Regions from separate parts of the Cronobacter sakazakii genome, predicted to be linked through region 4. Evidence: predicted binding sites of a transcription regulator. Region 4 holds the regulator's gene; each other region holds the start of a gene.

Region 1 (4,290 bases), 520 kb from region 4:
GGCTGCTGATGCGCCAGCGTTCGCGTCAGGATGAACGACAAGTGATCGTCACGCTCACCGACGCAGGCCGGCAGCTCAAGGCCGAAGCCCACAACATACCGGGCTCGGTGCTCTGCGCCACCGCGTGCGACAAAGAGACTTTGCTGGATCTGAAAGATCAGCTTGAAGCATTACGCCATAATCTGAATCAGTCGTAAGCGCCATCTTCGGATGGCGTGAAAGCACCAAATAAGTAGCGCACGATTAAATCGCCTAAAACTTAAATAAGGAATATTACATGTCTTTAGAAAACGTCATCTACCGCGCCAAAGCCAAAGCCACCGGAGGCCGCGACGGCCGCGCCACTTCTTCTGACGGCGTGCTGGATGTAAAGCTTGGCGTACCGAAAGAGATGGGCGGCATGGGCGGCGATGTCACCAACCCGGAACAGCTGTTTGCCGCAGGCTACTCCGCCTGCTTCCTGGGCGCGATGAAATTTGTCTCCGCCCGCGACAAAATCGCGATGCCGAAAGACGCGTTTATTGAAGGCGAAGTCGGGATCGGCCCACTGCCGACCGGTTTTGGTATCGAAGCGAAGCTGAATATTCACCTGCCGGGGATGGACGCGGCAGAAGCGCAGAAACTGGTCGATGCGGCGCATATCGTCTGCCCGTACTCTAACGCGACCCGTGGCAACATCGACGTCACTCTGAATATCATTGCCTGACGCTATCCCCGCTAACGGGGAAGCTTAAAATAAAAAACGAAACTGCCCTCACCAGGGGACGCGGAGCGCGCCAGATATCATGGCGCGCTCTTTTTTTTACGTGCGATCCCATGCGCCAATAAGCTCAAACCCCGCCTCTGACTATGCTACTATGAAGGAATTATCGTCTCTGCTGGCGATTTTCGCGCCAGTGTCTGATAACGCTTTGATTGAGAACGTTTTATGTCTTCCAGAATCCTGACCCCTGATGTCGTTGATATTGACGCCTTCCGGCGCAATCCCGGCAGCGCGCTGGCGCACGCCGAACGTGGGGCCGTGGCGGTGTTTGATAACAATGCGCCCGCATTTTATGCCGTGACGCCGGCGCGCATGGCGGAACTGCTGGCGCTGGAAAAACAGCTCGCCGCGCCCCGCTCCGATGTCGCGCTGGAAGCGCAATTTTTCGACGAAGGAAACGACGTCGCCCAGCCCGTGCCGGTGCCGATGGGCAAATTCGCCATGTATCCGGGCTGGCAGCCCGACCCCGAGTTTCAGCGTATGGCCGCGCTCTGGGGCATTCCGCTGGCCCAGCCGGTCACCAGCGAAGAGCTGGCCTCGTTTGTCGCTTACTGGCAGGCGGAAGGCAAAGTCTTCCACCACATCCAATGGCAGCAGAAGCTGGCGCGCAGTATTCAGATGAACCGCGCCACCTTTACGTCATCAACGCGGCGCGATGTAAACGCCATCGCGCAGCCGGACGACCATATTCCTGACGGCTTTCGAGGGTAACAATGAAAAACGTCACTGATCTGATGATGCGCCTGAAGCGGCTGATGCCGCCTGACGTCAAGCCGGCCTTTAAAACCGGCGAAGAGCTTATCGCCTGGCAGCAGGAGCAGGGGCGAATTCGCTCAGAGGCCATCGAGCGCGAAAACCGCGCGATGAAAATGCAGCGCACCTTCAACCGCTCTGGCATTCGCCCGCTGCATCAGAACTGTTCGTTCGATAACTATCGTGTTGAAAACGACGGGCAGATGAACGCCGTCAACAAAGCGCGCCAGTATGTCGACGCTTTTGACGGCAACATCGCGAGCTTTGTTTTCGCCGGTAAACCGGGCACCGGCAAGAACCATCTTGCCGCCGCGATCTGTAATGAACTGCTGCTGCGCGGCAAATCGGTGATGATCATTACCGTCGCCGATATCATGTCCGCCATGAAAGACACGTTCGGCAACCGCGAAACCAGCGAAGAGCAGCTTTTAAAAGATCTGAGCAGCGTCGATCTGCTGGTGATCGACGAGATCGGTATGCAGAGTGAGTCGCGCTACGAGAAAGTGATCATCAACCAGCTGGTGGATCGTCGCTCGTCCTCTAAGCGCCCCACCGGCATGCTGACCAACCAGAACATGGAAGAGATGACCAAGCTTCTCGGCGAGCGCGTGATGGATCGTATGCGCCTTGGCAACAGCCTGTGGGTGAATTTCAACTGGGACAGCTACCGCAGCCGCGTCACGGGTAAAGAGTACTAAACTCCGCACTTTTTACGGGGCGCGTTTTCTGCGCCCCGACACTTCCCCTTCCCTGCCGTCTCGCTTTACTTTTGCGCCTCTGCAGTGAAATCTGCGCCGTCATAAAATTTTCATAAAAGAATCCGCTTTTTAGCGTTTCCGCTCACAGTGTATTACTAAACACCTATTTTCTGGCCTTGCCCGACGCTATCCCCGCGCCACAGGCGATGAGACGCTGCTCATAATTCCGTATATCTAAACCTTATCTGAACTGCTCCATAAAAAGATGACGCTAAAATGGTACCAGTATGACAGTAGCGTTATATTTCGGTGTTAAAAAAGCAGTTTAACCTAACGGGCATGGCGCCTTCGCTGCGAGGATGTAGTGTTGTCAGAGTGGCTTTCCATACTTTTCTTTATCGCCTCCGTGGCGATTTACGCCTTCAAGGCGGGCCGTAACACCTGGTGGTTTATCGCCACTCTGGTGGTGTTAGGGCTGTTTGTTATCCTGAATCTGACGCTGCTTGCCAGCAACTATTTTACCGGCGATGGCATCAATGACGCGGTGCTCTACACGCTGACCAACAGTCTCACCGGCGCGGGCGTCAGCAAATACATCCTGCCTGGTGTCGGGCTGGTCGCAGTGCTGCTCGCGGTCTTTGGCCTGCTGACATGGATTTTGCGCCGTCGCCGCCATCTGCCTTATCACTTCGGCTACAGCTTCGTGGCGCTGCTGCTGGCGCTCGCCTCGGTGGACGCCAGCCCGGCGTTTCGCCAGATAACCGAACTGGTGAAATCCCAGACCGCAGAGGGCGATCCCGACTTTGCGGCGTACTATAAAGAGCCGCAAAAGCGTATCGACAATCCACAGCTCAATCTCGTTTACATCTACGGCGAAAGCCTGGAGCGCACCTATTTTGACGATCAGGCGTTCCCGAACCTGACACCGGAGCTGGGCGCGCTGAAAAACGAAGGCATCGATTTCAGCCATACCGCGCAGTTGCCCGGCACCGATTACACCATCGCGGGTATGGTCGCCTCGCAGTGCGGCATTCCGCTTTTTGCGCCCTTTGAGGGCAACGCGTCTGCCTCGATGTCGAGCTTCTTCCCGCAGAACGTCTGCCTGGGCGATATCCTCAAAAACTCCGGCTATGAGAACTACTTCATCCAGGGTGCTAACCTGCGCTTTGCCGGAAAAGACGTATTCCTCAAATCCCACGGTTTCGATCATCTCTACGGGGCCGAAGAGCTGAAAAACACGGTAGCGGACCCAACCTATCGCAACGACTGGGGCTTTTACGACGACACGGTGCTGGACCAGGCGTGGAAAAAATATGAAGAGCTCTCAAAAGCGGGCAAACGCTTCTCGCTCTTTACGCTGACGGTCGACACGCACCACCCGGACGGTTTCGTCTCGCGCACCTGTACGCGAAAGAGCTACTCGTTTGAAGGCAAACCGAACCAGTCTTTCAGCGCGGTCACCTGTAGCCAGCAGCATATCGCGGCGTTTATTAACAAAATCAAAGCGTCGCCGTATTTCAAAAATACGGTCATCGTTGTGTCGTCGGATCATCTGGCGATGAACAACACCGCCTATAAATATCTCAGCAAGCAGGATCGTAATAACCTGTTCTTTATTCTGCGAGGCGATCAGCCGCAGCAGGACGTGCTGGCGGTGAAACGCAATACAATGGATAACGGCGCGACAGTGCTCGATGTGCTGGGCGGCGACAACTTCCTGGGGCTCGGGCGCAGCAGTCTTTCCGGCCAGTCGCTCTCGACCGTGTTTCTGAACATGAAATCAAAAGTGCTGGCGTGGAAGCCCGATATCATCAGCCTGTGGAAATTCCCGTCGAAAATAGACAACTTCACGGTCGACACGCAAAAACAGACCATCGCCTTCTCCGGAAGCCATTTCCGCCTGCCGCTGCTGCTGCGCGTGTCGGATAAACGTATCGAACCGCTGCCGGAGAGTGAATACTCCGCGCCGCTGCGCTTCCAGCTGGCGGATTTCGCCCCGCGCGATAACTTCCTGTGGGTGGATAACTGCTACAAAATGGCGCGCCTCTGGGCACCTGCGCTGGCGCTCTCCACTGA
Region 2 (4,290 bases), 340 kb from region 4:
ACGGCCTTTGATTTAAGCCCGGCCATGCTGGCGCGCGCCCGCGAACGCGGCGCGGCGCACCGCTACGTGCAGGGCGATATCGAGGCGCTGCCGTTTGCCGACGGCAGCTTTGATCTCGTGTGGAGCAATCTGGCGGTGCAGTGGTGCCAGAGCCTGTCAGATGCGCTCGCCGGGATGCTGCGCGTGGCGCGCCCCGGCGGACGCGTGGCGTTCAGCACGCTGGCTCACGGCTCGCTTGGCGAGCTGCATCAGGCGTGGGCGGCGGTAGATGACCGCCCGCACGCCAACCGTTTCGTGAGCGCCGACGCGGTTCACGCTGCCGCTCCTGATACACGCATGACGCTGCGCCAGCATCCCGTGACGCTGCTCTTTGGCGATGCGCTCAGCGCCATGCAGTCGCTCAAGGGCATCGGTGCCACGCATCTGCACGCCGGGCGCGACAGCCGCACGCTCACGCGCCGCGAGCTTCGCAGGCTCGAAGACGCCTGGCCGCGTCAGGACGGGCGTTTTCCGCTGACTTATCAACTGATTTCTGGAGTAATTGAACGTGACTGAACGCTGGTTTATCACCGGAACCGACACGGAAGTGGGTAAAACTATTGCAAGCTGCGCGTTGCTTGAAGCCGCGAAAGCCGCAGGTTTTAGCACGGCAGGCTACAAGCCGGTCGCCTCCGGCAGCGATATCACGCCGCAAGGGCTTCGCAACAGCGATGCGCTGGCGCTGCAGCGACACAGCAGCGTGGCGCTGCGCTACGAGCAGGTGAACCCTCTGACGTTCGAAGAGCCCACCTCGCCGCATATCGTAAGCCAGGAGCAAGGGCTGCCGATTGACTTCACGGTGATGTCCGCTGGCCTGCGCGCGCTGGAGCCGCTCGCCGACTGGGTGCAGGTGGAAGGCGCAGGCGGCTGGTTTACGCCGCTCTCTGACGACGCGACGTTCGCCGACTGGGTGCAGCAGGAGCGCCTGCCGGTGATTTTAGTGGTCGGCGTTAAGCTTGGCTGCATCAATCACGCGCTGCTGACCGCGCAGGCGGTACAGGCCGCGGGCCTGCGTCTCGCGGGCTGGGTGGCAAATGACGTGCAGCCGCCAGGCCGCCGTCATCAGGAGTATCTCGCCACGCTTGAGCAGATGTTACCGGCCCCGATGCTCGGCGAAATTCCGTGGCTGGGGGCCGAGCCTGACGTGACGCCTGCCGCGCAGTGGATCGATCTCAGCAAACTGGCGCGCTAGGGCGCTATCCAGTGCATAAGACGCGCATCGGTTAACTGCGCCGCGCTACCGCGGGCCACGGCGCGCCCGCGGTGCAGCAGGCAGAAGCGATCCGCCACCCGGCGGATAAACGACAGATGGCGCTCCACTACTAACAGGCTCATTCCCCATTCGCGGCTAAGCCGTGTGAGCAGATCCGCAAGCCTCGGAATGAATGCCTGCCCGAGGCCGCGCGTCGGTTCATCGAGGATCAGCAGACGAGGCCGCGTCACCAGCGCCTGGGCGAGCGACAACTGCAGCGCCAGCTCCGGCTCAAGCCCCGCGGCCTGCGTGTGGCGGTTCGTCCAGAGCGTCGGGAACAGATCAAACACCGACTCCGAGCTGGCCGCATTTTCAGGCTGCGCGCGCAGCGCGATATGCAGATTTTCTTCCACCGTCAGCTGTGAAAAATAGCGCCGCTCCTGGGGCACGTAGCGGATGCCGAGCGCCGCGCGGGCGTCCGGGCCGACGCGCATTAACTCCTGCGGCGCGGCGCCAGTCTCGTGCCAGAGCATGCTGCCGCTCTTAACCGGCAGATAGCCTGCCACGCAGTTCAGCAGCGTGGTTTTTCCCATGCCCGGCGCGCCGATAACGCAGGTGCACTCGCCGGGCAGAAGATCGAGGCTGACATCCCATAGCGTGTGCTGCGTGCCGTAAAAGTGGTTAACCGCGTGCAGACTTAACATGGCGCTTCTCCTTCAGACAGGGTATCGGAATACAGCATGGGTATATGCGCTCTGACGCCCGCATATACAGTGACTTCCCCGGCCTGCCCGCGCGTCCTGCTGTCGCTTCCCGCCAATGACGGGAAGAGGGTGTAGTTCCGGTAAACGGGATACTGCAATTCTCTTGCCAGCCAGTGAAATGCCCTTCCATCGCGCCTGAAATTGAGACTAAACCTGAAAGCCTGCGTCAGGCGCAGTGGGTTATCCTGGAAAAAGCCGGGCGGCGTGCACATTTTGAGTGCTGGTCAGGGCGTGGTTTTGGTGCAGCGTTGCGCAAAAGTAAAGCAAAAATGTGTGAAAAGGATCGCGCAAAGCGCCGCGCGGAAAGCAAGGGAAATTCTTCAAAACCGGCCGGGAAAATTTTTTTCTGAGCCAGACGCGGGCACGTCGAGCCAGGCGGCGACGCGGCGCGCTTTCAGGGCTGGAAGCAGTTATCCACTATTCCTGTGGATAACCTTGTGTATTAGAGTTAGAAAACGCGCCGTAAGCGAGAGCCGATGCGGCTTGCACCCGATCTGGCGCGAAAGCCGTCTTTTCAGGAAAACACTTTAAAATTAATAGGTTAATTAAAATCAAGCACTGAAGAAAAAGTGTCATCTGCTGCAACAAAAGTATCACAGCCTCGCTTGACAAATGTTAAAGGATAAAAAATTTTGGGGATAACCGCCCTCGTATAGTGTTTTATCCGGCGCAGGGGCAAATTTACTTCATACCAGATGGTAAAAATGCGCTGTGAACAAAATCCGCTAACCTGCCACTGATTTTATATCCAGTATTTATCGCTGGCAAAAATCGCTGTGGCGAGTAAAATTAACGCTCTGTCCGCGCAAATCTTCATCAGGTGTTTCTTCATGAGCAAACCGTTCAAACTCAATTCCGCTTTCAAACCTTCCGGCGACCAGCCTGAGGCTATCCGCCGCATCAAGGAAGGGCTGGAGGACGGGCTGGCGCACCAGACGCTGCTGGGTGTGACGGGCTCGGGGAAAACGTTCACCATGGCGAACGTCATCGCCGATTTGCAGCGCCCGACGATGGTGCTGGCGCCTAACAAAACGCTGGCGGCGCAGCTCTATGGCGAGATGAAAGAGTTCTTCCCGGAAAACGCCGTGGAATATTTCGTCTCGTACTACGACTACTATCAGCCGGAAGCCTATGTGCCGAGCTCCGACACCTTTATTGAGAAGGACGCGTCGGTAAACGAGCACATTGAGCAGATGCGTCTGTCGGCCACCAAAGCGCTGCTGGAGCGACGCGATGTGGTGGTGGTGGCGTCGGTCTCCGCTATCTATGGTCTGGGCGACCCGGATCTCTACCTGAAGATGATGCTGCATCTCACCAAAGGGATGATCATCGACCAGCGTGCCATTTTGCGTCGCCTGACGGAGCTGCAATACACCCGCAACGATCAGGCGTTCCAGCGCGGCACCTTTCGCGTGCGCGGCGAGGTGATTGACATCTTCCCGGCGGAATCAGACGAGCTGGCGCTGCGCGTTGAGCTGTTCGACGAAGAGGTGGAGCGGCTGTCGCTGTTCGATCCGCTCACCGGCACCGTCGACTCCATTATCCAGCGTTTCACCGTCTACCCGAAAACGCACTACGTCACCCCGCGTGAGCGCATTGTGCAGGCGATGGAAGAGATCAAAGTAGAGCTGGCGGAGCGCCGCAAAGTGCTGCTGGAAAATAACAAACTGCTGGAAGAACAGCGCCTGACCCAGCGTACCCAGTTCGATCTCGAAATGATGAACGAGCTGGGGTATTGCTCCGGCATTGAAAACTACTCGCGCTATCTCTCTGGCCGTGGCCCTGGCGAAGCGCCGCCGACGCTGTTTGACTATCTGCCGGCGGATGGCCTGCTGGTGGTCGATGAATCACACGTCACCATTCCGCAGATCGGCGGGATGTATCGCGGCGACCGCGCGCGTAAAGAGACGCTGGTGGAATATGGTTTCCGCCTGCCGTCGGCGCTGGATAACCGCCCGCTGAAGTTTGAAGAGTTCGAGGCGCTGGCTCCGCAGACGGTGTATGTCTCGGCGACCCCCGGCAACTACGAGCTGGAAAAATCGGGCGGCGAGATTATCGACCAGGTGGTGCGCCCGACCGGTCTGCTCGATCCGATTATCGAAGTGCGCCCGGTGGCGACCCAGGTGGACGATTTGCTGTCGGAAATCCGCAAGCGCGTCGCCATCAACGAGCGCGTGCTGGTGACGACGCTCACCAAGCGTATGGCGGAAGATTTAACCGAGTATCTGGAAGAGCACGGCGAGAAAGTGCGCTATCTGCACTCGGATATCGACACCGTGGAGCGTATGGAGATTA
Region 3 (4,290 bases), 1.9 Mb from region 4:
GTGCAGGAGTGGGACATTCCACTGCCAGTGGTAGTGACACCCACCCAAACCTGGCGCTGGTGAAATAAAAAACCGGGTCGCTTACGCTCACCCGGCTCAACATCTCGTTCAGCAGGCCGGGTAAAATGCCCGGCCTTATCACATCAATACAGCAGACGCGCGCGGATCGTGCCCTGAATCGCCTTCATGCTTTGCAGCGCGTTGTACGCGATGTCTTCCGGCGCATCAATATCAATTACCACATAACCCATCTGCGGCGTAGTTTGCAGATACTGCGCCGCGATGTTGACGCCCTGCTCAGCGAAGATCTGGTTGATGGCAGTCAGCACGCCCGGGCGGTTTTCATGAATATGCAGCAGACGGCTGACGCTGCCGCCGTGCAGCGGCAGAGAAACTTCCGGAAAATTCACCGCCGAGAGCGTAGAGCCGTTATCGGAGTATTTCGCGAGTTTGCCCGCCACTTCGAGACCGATATTTTCCTGCGCTTCCTGGGTGGAACCGCCGATGTGCGGCGTCAGGATCACGTTGTCGAATTCGCACAGCGGCGAGTTAAACGGATCGCTGTTGGTCGCAGGCTCAACCGGGAAAACGTCAATCGCGGCGCCGGCCAGATGTTTGCTGGAGAGCGCCTCGCACAGCGCCGGGATATCGACCACCGTACCACGCGCAGCGTTAATCAGCAGCGCGCCGGGTTTCATCAGCGCCAGCTCTTCGGCACCAATCATATTTTTGGTGGACGCGTTTTCCGGCACGTGCAGGCTCACCACGTCGCTCATATTGAGCAGATCGGAGAGATGCTGCACCTGGGTGGCGTTACCGAGCGGCAGCTTGCTTTCGATATCATAGAAAAACACGTTCATCCCCAGCGATTCCGCGAGGATACCGAGCTGGGTGCCGATATGGCCGTAGCCGATAATGCCGAGTTTTTTACCACGCGCTTCAAACGAGCCCGTCGCGAGCTTATTCCAGATACCGCGGTGCGCTTTAGCGTTCGCTTCAGGAATTCCGCGCAGCAGCAACAACAGCTCGCCAATGACCAGCTCGGCCACCGATCGGGTGTTGGAGAACGGCGCGTTGAAGACCGGAATGCCGCGCTTCGCCGCCGCGTCCAGATCCACCTGATTGGTGCCGATGCAGAAGCAGCCGACCGCCACCAGTTTTTCCGCCGCGGCAAAAATCTCTTCAGTCAGATGAGTACGGGATCGCAGGCCGATAAAGTGCGCATCGCGGATGGACGCTTTCAGCTGTTCGCTGTCGAGCGCGCCCTTGTGGTATTCGATATTGGTATAACCTGCGGCACGCAGGCTATCGATGGCTTTCTGGTGAACCCCTTCCACCAGCAAGAATTTAATTTTGTCTTTCTCCAGCGATACTTTTGCCATTTCCCGACCCTGTCTTGTCTGAACTGTTATGAAGCTGAAATAAGCCAGCCTTCTGCCAACATATCAAAATTTGCGTTCCCGGCAATATGAACGTTTGCGTCGCGACGTTGAAGAAACATCACGCAGAGATAAAAGGCAGAAGAAAATGTTGCATGGCAGAAATATGACGGAAGGATTAACAGGATGGAAACAAAAATGTGAGAGATGTCACCAAATTTAACGCAGGGGAATTTTTTTAACCGCAGGGGCGCCGGAGCGCCCCGGTCAGATCATTTTACGATGGTTTTCACGCCATCGGCGGTGCCGATGAGCGCCACGTCCGCGCCGCGATTGGCAAACAGACCAACGGTAACGACGCCCGGAATGCCGTTAATGGCATTTTCCAGCGCGATCGGGTCGAGAATGGTTAAACCGTAAACGTCCAGAATCACGTTGCCGTTATCCGTCACCACACCCTGGCGATACTCCGGGCGACCACCGAGCTTTACCAGCTGACGCGCGACCGCGCTGCGGGCCATCGGGATCACTTCTACCGGCAGCGGGAAAGTGCCGAGCACATCCACCTGTTTGGACGCATCCGCGATACAGATGAACTTTTGTGCCACCGACGCGATGATTTTCTCGCGCGTCAGCGCCGCGCCGCCACCTTTGATCATCTGCATCTGGCCGTTGATTTCATCTGCGCCATCGACATAGATGCCCAGTGAATCCACCTCGTTAAGATCGAAAACAGTAATGCCTAAGCTTTTGAGCTTTGCAGTGGAGGCGTCAGAGCTGGAAACCGCGCCTTCAATCTCGTTTTTCATGGTGCCCAGCGCGTCGATAAAATGCGCGGCGGTGGAACCGGTGCCTACGCCGACAATCGTGCCCGGCTCGACGTACTTCAGTGCGGCCCAGCCGACGGCTTTTTTAAGTTCATCCTGCGTCATGAGAGTTTTGCCTGTGGTGTAAAAACTGTGGCGCATTATAAAACAACCCGCCGGGCAATGGGGGAGTCATTCTGCGGCACAGCTCCGATGTTTGCGTTTGGGTCTGTATCCGGTGCAAATTTATGTCATAGTGCGGAACATAACGAGACAGGGAGCACACCAGAGAGATGAAACGCCCGGACTACCGAACACTACAGGCGCTGGATGCGGTAATCAGAGAGCGCGGGTTTGAGCGCGCCGCACAAAAGCTGTGTATTACGCAGTCCGCCGTGTCACAACGTATTAAACAGCTGGAAAACACCTTCGGCCAGCCGCTGCTGGTGCGCACCGTGCCACCGCGCCCGACCGAGCAAGGGCAAAAGCTGCTGGCTCTGCTGCGCCAGGTTGAGCTGCTGGAAGAAGAGTGGCTGGGCGATGAACAGACCGGCTCAACGCCGCTGCTGCTGTCGCTTGCGGTCAACGCCGACAGTCTCGCGACCTGGCTTTTGCCCGCGCTTGCCCCCGTGCTTGCAGATTCGCCAGTGCGTCTCAATTTGCAGGTGGAAGATGAAACCCGTACCCAGGAGCGGCTGCGCCGCGGTGAAGTGGTCGGCGCGGTAAGTATTCAGCCGCAGGCGTTGCCAAGCTGCCTTGTCGATCAACTGGGCGCGCTGGACTATCTCTTTGTCGCCTCGAAACCTTTTGCCGATCGCTACTTTCCAAACGGCGTGACGCGCGCGTCGCTTCTGAAAGCGCCCGCCGTCGCGTTCGACCATCTGGATGATATGCATCAGGCGTTTTTACAGCAGAATTTCGATCTGCCGCCAGGCAGCGTGCCCTGCCACATCGTTAACTCGTCAGAAGCCTTCGTACAGCTGGCCCGTCAGGGCACTACGTGCTGTATGATCCCGCACCTGCAAATTGAAAAAGAGCTGCAAAGCGGTGAGCTTATCGATCTCACGCCGGGGCTGTACCAGCGCCGGATGCTCTTCTGGCACCGATTTGCGCCGGAAAGCAGAATGATGCGCAAGGTTACCGATGCGCTGCTGGAATACGGCCACAAAGTGTTGCGTCAGGATTAAAAAACCCGCCGGATGGCGGGTTTTTCGTTTACTGCTGTGATGGCGCGTTGGTCGCCGCAGGCGCAGTGCCCTGGCTTCCCGAACCATTCTGATTCGCCGTACCGCTCTGCGCCTGAGAAGGCTCAAGTTCAAACACTACATCCACCTGATCGTCAAACTGGATAGTCTGCTGATCGTAGGTGTCCTGCGCTGAAGCCGGCGCTGCCGCTTCGGCTTTCATCATGCGCATCACAGGCGTCGGCTGGTAGTTAGAGACGTGATAACGCACGCTGTAAACCGGGCCAAGTTTACTGTTAAAGCCGCTCGCCAGCTGCTGCGCCTGACGCACCGCGTCATCGATAGCCGCTTTGCGGGCTTTATCTTTATATTCATCCGGGTGCGCCACGCCTAAAGAGACGGAGCGGATTTCATTCAGGCCCGCTTTCAGCGCGCCATCCAGCAGCTCGTTCAGTTTATCGAGCTTGCGCAACGTCACGTCGACGGTACGTACCGCACGATAGCCTTTCAGCTGGGTTTTACCATCCTTGAGGTACTCATATTCCGGCTGGGTACGCAGGTTAGCGGCATTAACGTCTTTTTTCTCAACGCCGTTATTTTGCAGGAAAGTCAGGTACTGCCCTACTCGCTCGTCCGCCTGTTTTTTTGCCGCCGCCGCGTCTTTCGCGGAAACATTGACCTCAATAGCCAGCGTCGCGATATCCGGTATCGCATCCACGCTCGCCGTGCCGGAGGTGACGATATGCGGGCCGTTGGGCAGTTCATTCGCCTGCACAGACGCCGCGCCGAAACCAATCATTGCCGCAAGGGCCATCACTTTAAACTTCACTGTTCTTCCTCCATGCTGCGTGCAAGTAAAACTGCCCGCCAGAGAGTGTCGGGCATCTGCCTGCAAGCTTAGCGGTTCAGTGCCGAATGTCC
Region 4 (4,290 bases):
ATTCGCGCGAGCAAAAAAGCGACAAACGCTGTAAAAAGCGTTCAGAGTCGGCGAAAAAATGAATAAGGCCAGCTTATGGCTGGCCCTGGAAAGAAAGGTTGACGAATTAAGCGTCAGAAAGCGCTTTGGCGGGCGCGGAGACGATTAACCGCTCCGGCAGGAGGAAGGAAAACGTCGTGCCTTTGCCAGGCGTACTTTCAATCTCCAGACGCGCGTCGTGGTGCGTCAGCGCATGTTTCACAATCGCAAGCCCTAACCCGCTGCCGCCCGTCTGGCGCGAGCGCGCTTTATCAACTCGATAGAACCGCTCAGTGAGGCGCGGAATATGCTCCGCAGCAATCCCCGGCCCGGTGTCCGCCACGCTAAAGCGCGCGCCGTTCGCCACGTGCTCCCAGCGCACCGTGATGTGCGTCCCGGCAGGCGTATGGTTGACCGCGTTATACACCAGGTTTGAAATCGCGCTACGCAACTGCTCGTCGTTGCCAAGCACTTTAAGCTGCGGATCGACCTCAAACGTGAAGGTATGCTTCTGCTGGCTCAGCGTCTGCGCCTCGCGCTCCACCACCCGCAGCATCATCGGCACGTCGATGGTTTCGTTAAGCTGCATCGCGGGTGCCGCCTCGATTTTCGAGAGCGTGAGTAGCTGTTTCACCAGCCCTTCCATGCGGAAGGTCTGCTCGCGCATGGTGTGCAGCGCTTTTTCACGCAGCGGCCCTTCGAGCGTCTGCTCGTGCATCATCTCCAGATACCCCTGCAACACGGTGAGCGGCGTGCGCAACTCATGGCTGACGTTTGCGAAGAAGTTGCGCCGCGCGCCTTCGAGCTGATGCATCTGCGTGACGTCGCGCGCCACCATCAGCAGTTGATCTTCGCTGTACGGCATCACGCGAAACTCAAGATGACGCCCGTTATTGAGCACCAGGTGCAATGGCCGGTTGAACTCCTTGCCGCGCAGATAGCTGGTGAATTCCGGGTAGCGCAGCAGGTTTAAGATGTTCTGGCCGTTATCGTCGGGCCAGCGCAGGCCGAGAAGCTGTTGCGCAAGGCCGTTACACCAGAAGATGACGCCCTCTTCCGTGGTCAGCACCACGGCGTCCGGCAGGGATTCCGCGCCGCTGCGAAAGCGTTTGATAAGATTGCCCAGTTCGCGGCGGCGTTTTTTATTGCGCAACTGCATCTGGTGCAGGCCGTAGAGCAGCGGCTCCCAGCTCCCGCTGCCGGGCGGCGGCGTCATGCTGCGATCCACCCACAGCCACCAGGAGAGCCGCAGCAGATTCCAGAAATGCCAGATAAGCAATCCGGTCACTGCCGCCAGTAAAAACCATGCCAGATAGCCGAATATCGCCCCGAGCACCAGCGCCGGAATACAGCAGAGCAACAGCTCCAGCACCAGTCTTTTCCATGACAGCCGTTCCAGCACGCGTCACACTCCTGTTTTGGGTTTAAAAACGGGTTGAGAACCGATAACCCGTGCCGCGCACCGTCTGAACCATTCTGTCATGACCACTCTGCTCCAGCGCCTTACGCAGGCGGCGGATATGCACATCCACGGTGCGATCTTCGACATACACATTGGTGCCCCAGACGTTATTCAGCAGCTGTTCGCGGCTGTAAACGCGCTCCGGGTGCGTCATAAAGAAGTGTAACAGCTTGAATTCGGTCGGCCCCATATCGAGGGGATTTTCGCCGGTCATCACGCGGTGGGATGACGGATCGAGGCTTAAGCCCTGCATTTCGATAACTTCATCAACGGCCATCGGCGAGATACGGCGCATAACCGCTTTAATACGCGCCACCAGCTCTTTCGGGGAGAACGGTTTGGTAATGTAATCGTCAGCCCCGGTTTCCAGGCCACGCACGCGATCTTCTTCTTCGCCGCGCGCGGTCAGCATCACCACAGGAATTTCGCGGGTCAGCGCTTCGCGTTTGATATGTTTAATAAACTGGATCCCCGATCCGCCGGGCAGCATCCAGTCCAGCAAAATCAGATCGGGCCAGGGCTCATTGAGTTGATTCACCGCACTGTCATAATCTTCCGCTTCCACCGGCTGGAAGCCGTTTTGTTCCAGTACGAAACACACCATCTCGCGGATAGGTGCTTCATCTTCAACGACCAGAATACGTCTCGCCATGATTCGCCCTGTTAAATAAAGTAAACAGTATGTTATGCGGCGCCATTATGCGTCAGATTTATGACAGATTTATGAAAAAGATGACCGTTAGATGACCTGTCAGCACGCCGGGAAAAACCCGGCGGCGCGACGAAACAGGACACCCGCCGTACTGGATGTTTATAATCCCCTTCTCGCTTTTTCGCCACAGGGCATTCCATGCGTATTCTGCATACCTCAGACTGGCATCTTGGACAAAATTTTTACGCCAAAAGCCGTGCCGCCGAACATGAAACTTTTCTCGACTGGCTGCTGGAGGCGGCGATAGCGCATCAGGTGGATGCGATTATCGTCGCGGGCGACATCTTCGATACCGGCGCGCCGCCAAGCTATGCGCGTGAGCTCTACAACCGCTTTGTAGTCAAACTCCAGGCGGCGAACTGCCCGCTTATCGTGCTTGGCGGCAACCACGATTCGGTCGCGACGCTCAATGAATCCCGCGAACTGCTGGCCTGCCTGAACACGCAGGTTATCGCGAGCGCGCAGCTCACGCCAGAAACGCAGGCCACGCTTTTGTACCGCCGCGACGGCGAGCCGGGTGCCGTGCTCTGCCCGGTGCCGTTTTTACGCCCGCGCGACGTACTGCGAAGCCTCAGCGGGCAGTCAGGCCGTGAAAAGCAGCAGCAACTGCTGGAAGCCATCAGCCTGCACTACCAGCAGAGCTATGAGGCCGCGTGCGCGCTTCGCGGCGAGCGTAACCTGCCGATTATCGCGACCGGCCATCTGACCACCGTCGGCGTGACCAAAAGTGACGCGGTGCGCGACATCTATATAGGCACGCTCGACGCCTTCCCGGCGGACCGCTTTCCGCCCGCCGATTATATCGCGCTCGGACATATTCACCGCGCCCAGAAAGTGGCGGGCTGCGAGCATATCCGCTACAGCGGCTCGCCGATTGCGCTGAGCTTTGATGAAACCGGCAAAGAGAAAAGCGTTTATCTGGTGGAGTTTGCAGACGGCAAACTGCGCGATGTCACAGCCCTGCCGGTACCGGTCAGCCAGCCGTTGGCGGTGCTGAAAGGCAGTCTGGAATCCATTACCGCGCAGCTCGAACAGTGGCGCGACGCGCCGGATGAGCCGAAAGTCTGGCTCGATATCGAAATCGACACCGGCGAGTTTCTGCATGATATGCACCGTCAGATAAGCCAGCTTACCGAAAGCCTGCCGGTGGAAGTCGTCCTTCTGCGTCGCAGCCGAGAAATGCGCGAGCGCGCGCTCGGCACGCTCAGCACCGAAACGCTCAGCGAGCTGGGGCCGGAAGAGGTGTTTGAACGCCGCCTGGAGCTGGAATCGCTTGAGGAGCCGGAGAAAGCGCGCCTGCGCACGCTCTTCGCCCGCACGCTGGAGAGCCTGCACGAGGAGGACGAGGCATGAAAATCTTAACCCTGCGCCTAAAAAACCTGAACTCGCTGAAAGGCGAATGGAAAATCGACTTTACCGCCGAACCGTTCGCGAGCAACGGGCTCTTCGCCATTACCGGCCCGACCGGCGCGGGCAAAACCACGCTGCTCGACGCCATCTGCCTTGCGCTCTACCACCGCACGCCGCGCCTGAACGCGCTGTCGCAAAGCCAGAATGACCTGATGACGCGCGACACCGCCGAGTGTCTGGCGGAAGTGGAGTTTGAAGTCAAAGGCGTCGCCTGGCGCGCCTTCTGGAGCCAGAGCCGCGCGCGCGGCCAGCCGGACGGCAATTTACAGGCCCCGCGCGTGGAGCTGGCGCGCTGCGAAGACGGCAAAATCGTCGCCGATAAAATCAAAGACAAACTCGACAGAATTGCCGCGCTGACGGGCCTGGATTACGACCGCTTCACCCGTTCGATGATGCTCTCGCAGGGGCAGTTTGCCGCGTTTCTCAATGCCGAAGCCAAAGCGCGCGCCGAACTGCTGGAAGAGCTGACCGGCACCGAAATCTACGGTCAGGTCTCGGCGCGTATTTTCGAACAGCATAAAGAAGCCCGCAGCCAGCTTGAGAAGCTTGAATCGCAGGCGCAGGGCGTGCGGCTGCTGGACGAAGCGCAACGGGAAAGCTTAACCACAGGTTTGCAGGCGCTTACTGACGAGGAAAAAACGCTGCTTGCCCGCCAGCGCCAGTTACAGCAAGAACACCTGTGGCTGAC

What was found. Region 4 encodes PhoB, which activates phosphate uptake and scavenging genes when phosphate is short. Its sites were predicted from a motif close to CTGTCATAAAACTGNCNNAT; they were not measured.
Region 1: the regulator PhoB is predicted to act here: its motif matches at 2,311-2,330, upstream of opgB (phosphatidylglycerol--membrane-oligosaccharide glycerophosphotransferase).
Region 2: the regulator PhoB is predicted to act here: its motif matches at 2,575-2,594, upstream of uvrB (excinuclease ABC subunit UvrB).
Region 3: the regulator PhoB is predicted to act here: its motif matches at 1,406-1,425, upstream of serA (phosphoglycerate dehydrogenase).

What each region holds. Positions count from the first base shown of each region.
Region 1 is NZ_CP011047.1:343,775-348,064, forward strand. It holds gene CSK29544_RS01595 (MarR family winged helix-turn-helix transcriptional regulator) at 1-197, shown strand, start outside; gene CSK29544_RS01600 (organic hydroperoxide resistance protein) at 278-706, shown strand; gene dnaT (primosomal protein DnaT) at 929-1,474, shown strand; gene dnaC (replicative helicase loader DnaC) at 1,477-2,214, shown strand; gene opgB (phosphatidylglycerol--membrane-oligosaccharide glycerophosphotransferase) at 2,582-4,290, shown strand, end outside.
Region 2 is NZ_CP011047.1:3,999,171-4,003,460, reverse strand. It holds gene bioC (malonyl-ACP O-methyltransferase BioC) at 1-555, shown strand, start outside; gene bioD (dethiobiotin synthase) at 548-1,231, shown strand; gene CSK29544_RS18995 (ABC transporter ATP-binding protein) at 1,228-1,935, opposite strand; gene CSK29544_RS18990 (hypothetical protein) at 2,109-2,345, shown strand; gene uvrB (excinuclease ABC subunit UvrB) at 2,826-4,290, shown strand, end outside.
Region 3 is NZ_CP011047.1:1,760,466-1,764,755, reverse strand. It holds gene CSK29544_RS08315 (5-formyltetrahydrofolate cyclo-ligase) at 1-63, shown strand, start outside; gene serA (phosphoglycerate dehydrogenase) at 144-1,382, opposite strand; gene rpiA (ribose-5-phosphate isomerase RpiA) at 1,652-2,311, opposite strand; gene argP (DNA-binding transcriptional regulator ArgP) at 2,479-3,372, shown strand; gene CSK29544_RS08295 (oxidative stress defense protein) at 3,401-4,198, opposite strand.
Region 4 is NZ_CP011047.1:4,334,189-4,338,478, forward strand. It holds gene phoR (phosphate regulon sensor histidine kinase PhoR) at 107-1,420, opposite strand; gene phoB (phosphate response regulator transcription factor PhoB) at 1,443-2,132, opposite strand; gene sbcD (exonuclease subunit SbcD) at 2,331-3,545, shown strand; gene sbcC (exonuclease subunit SbcC) at 3,542-4,290, shown strand, end outside.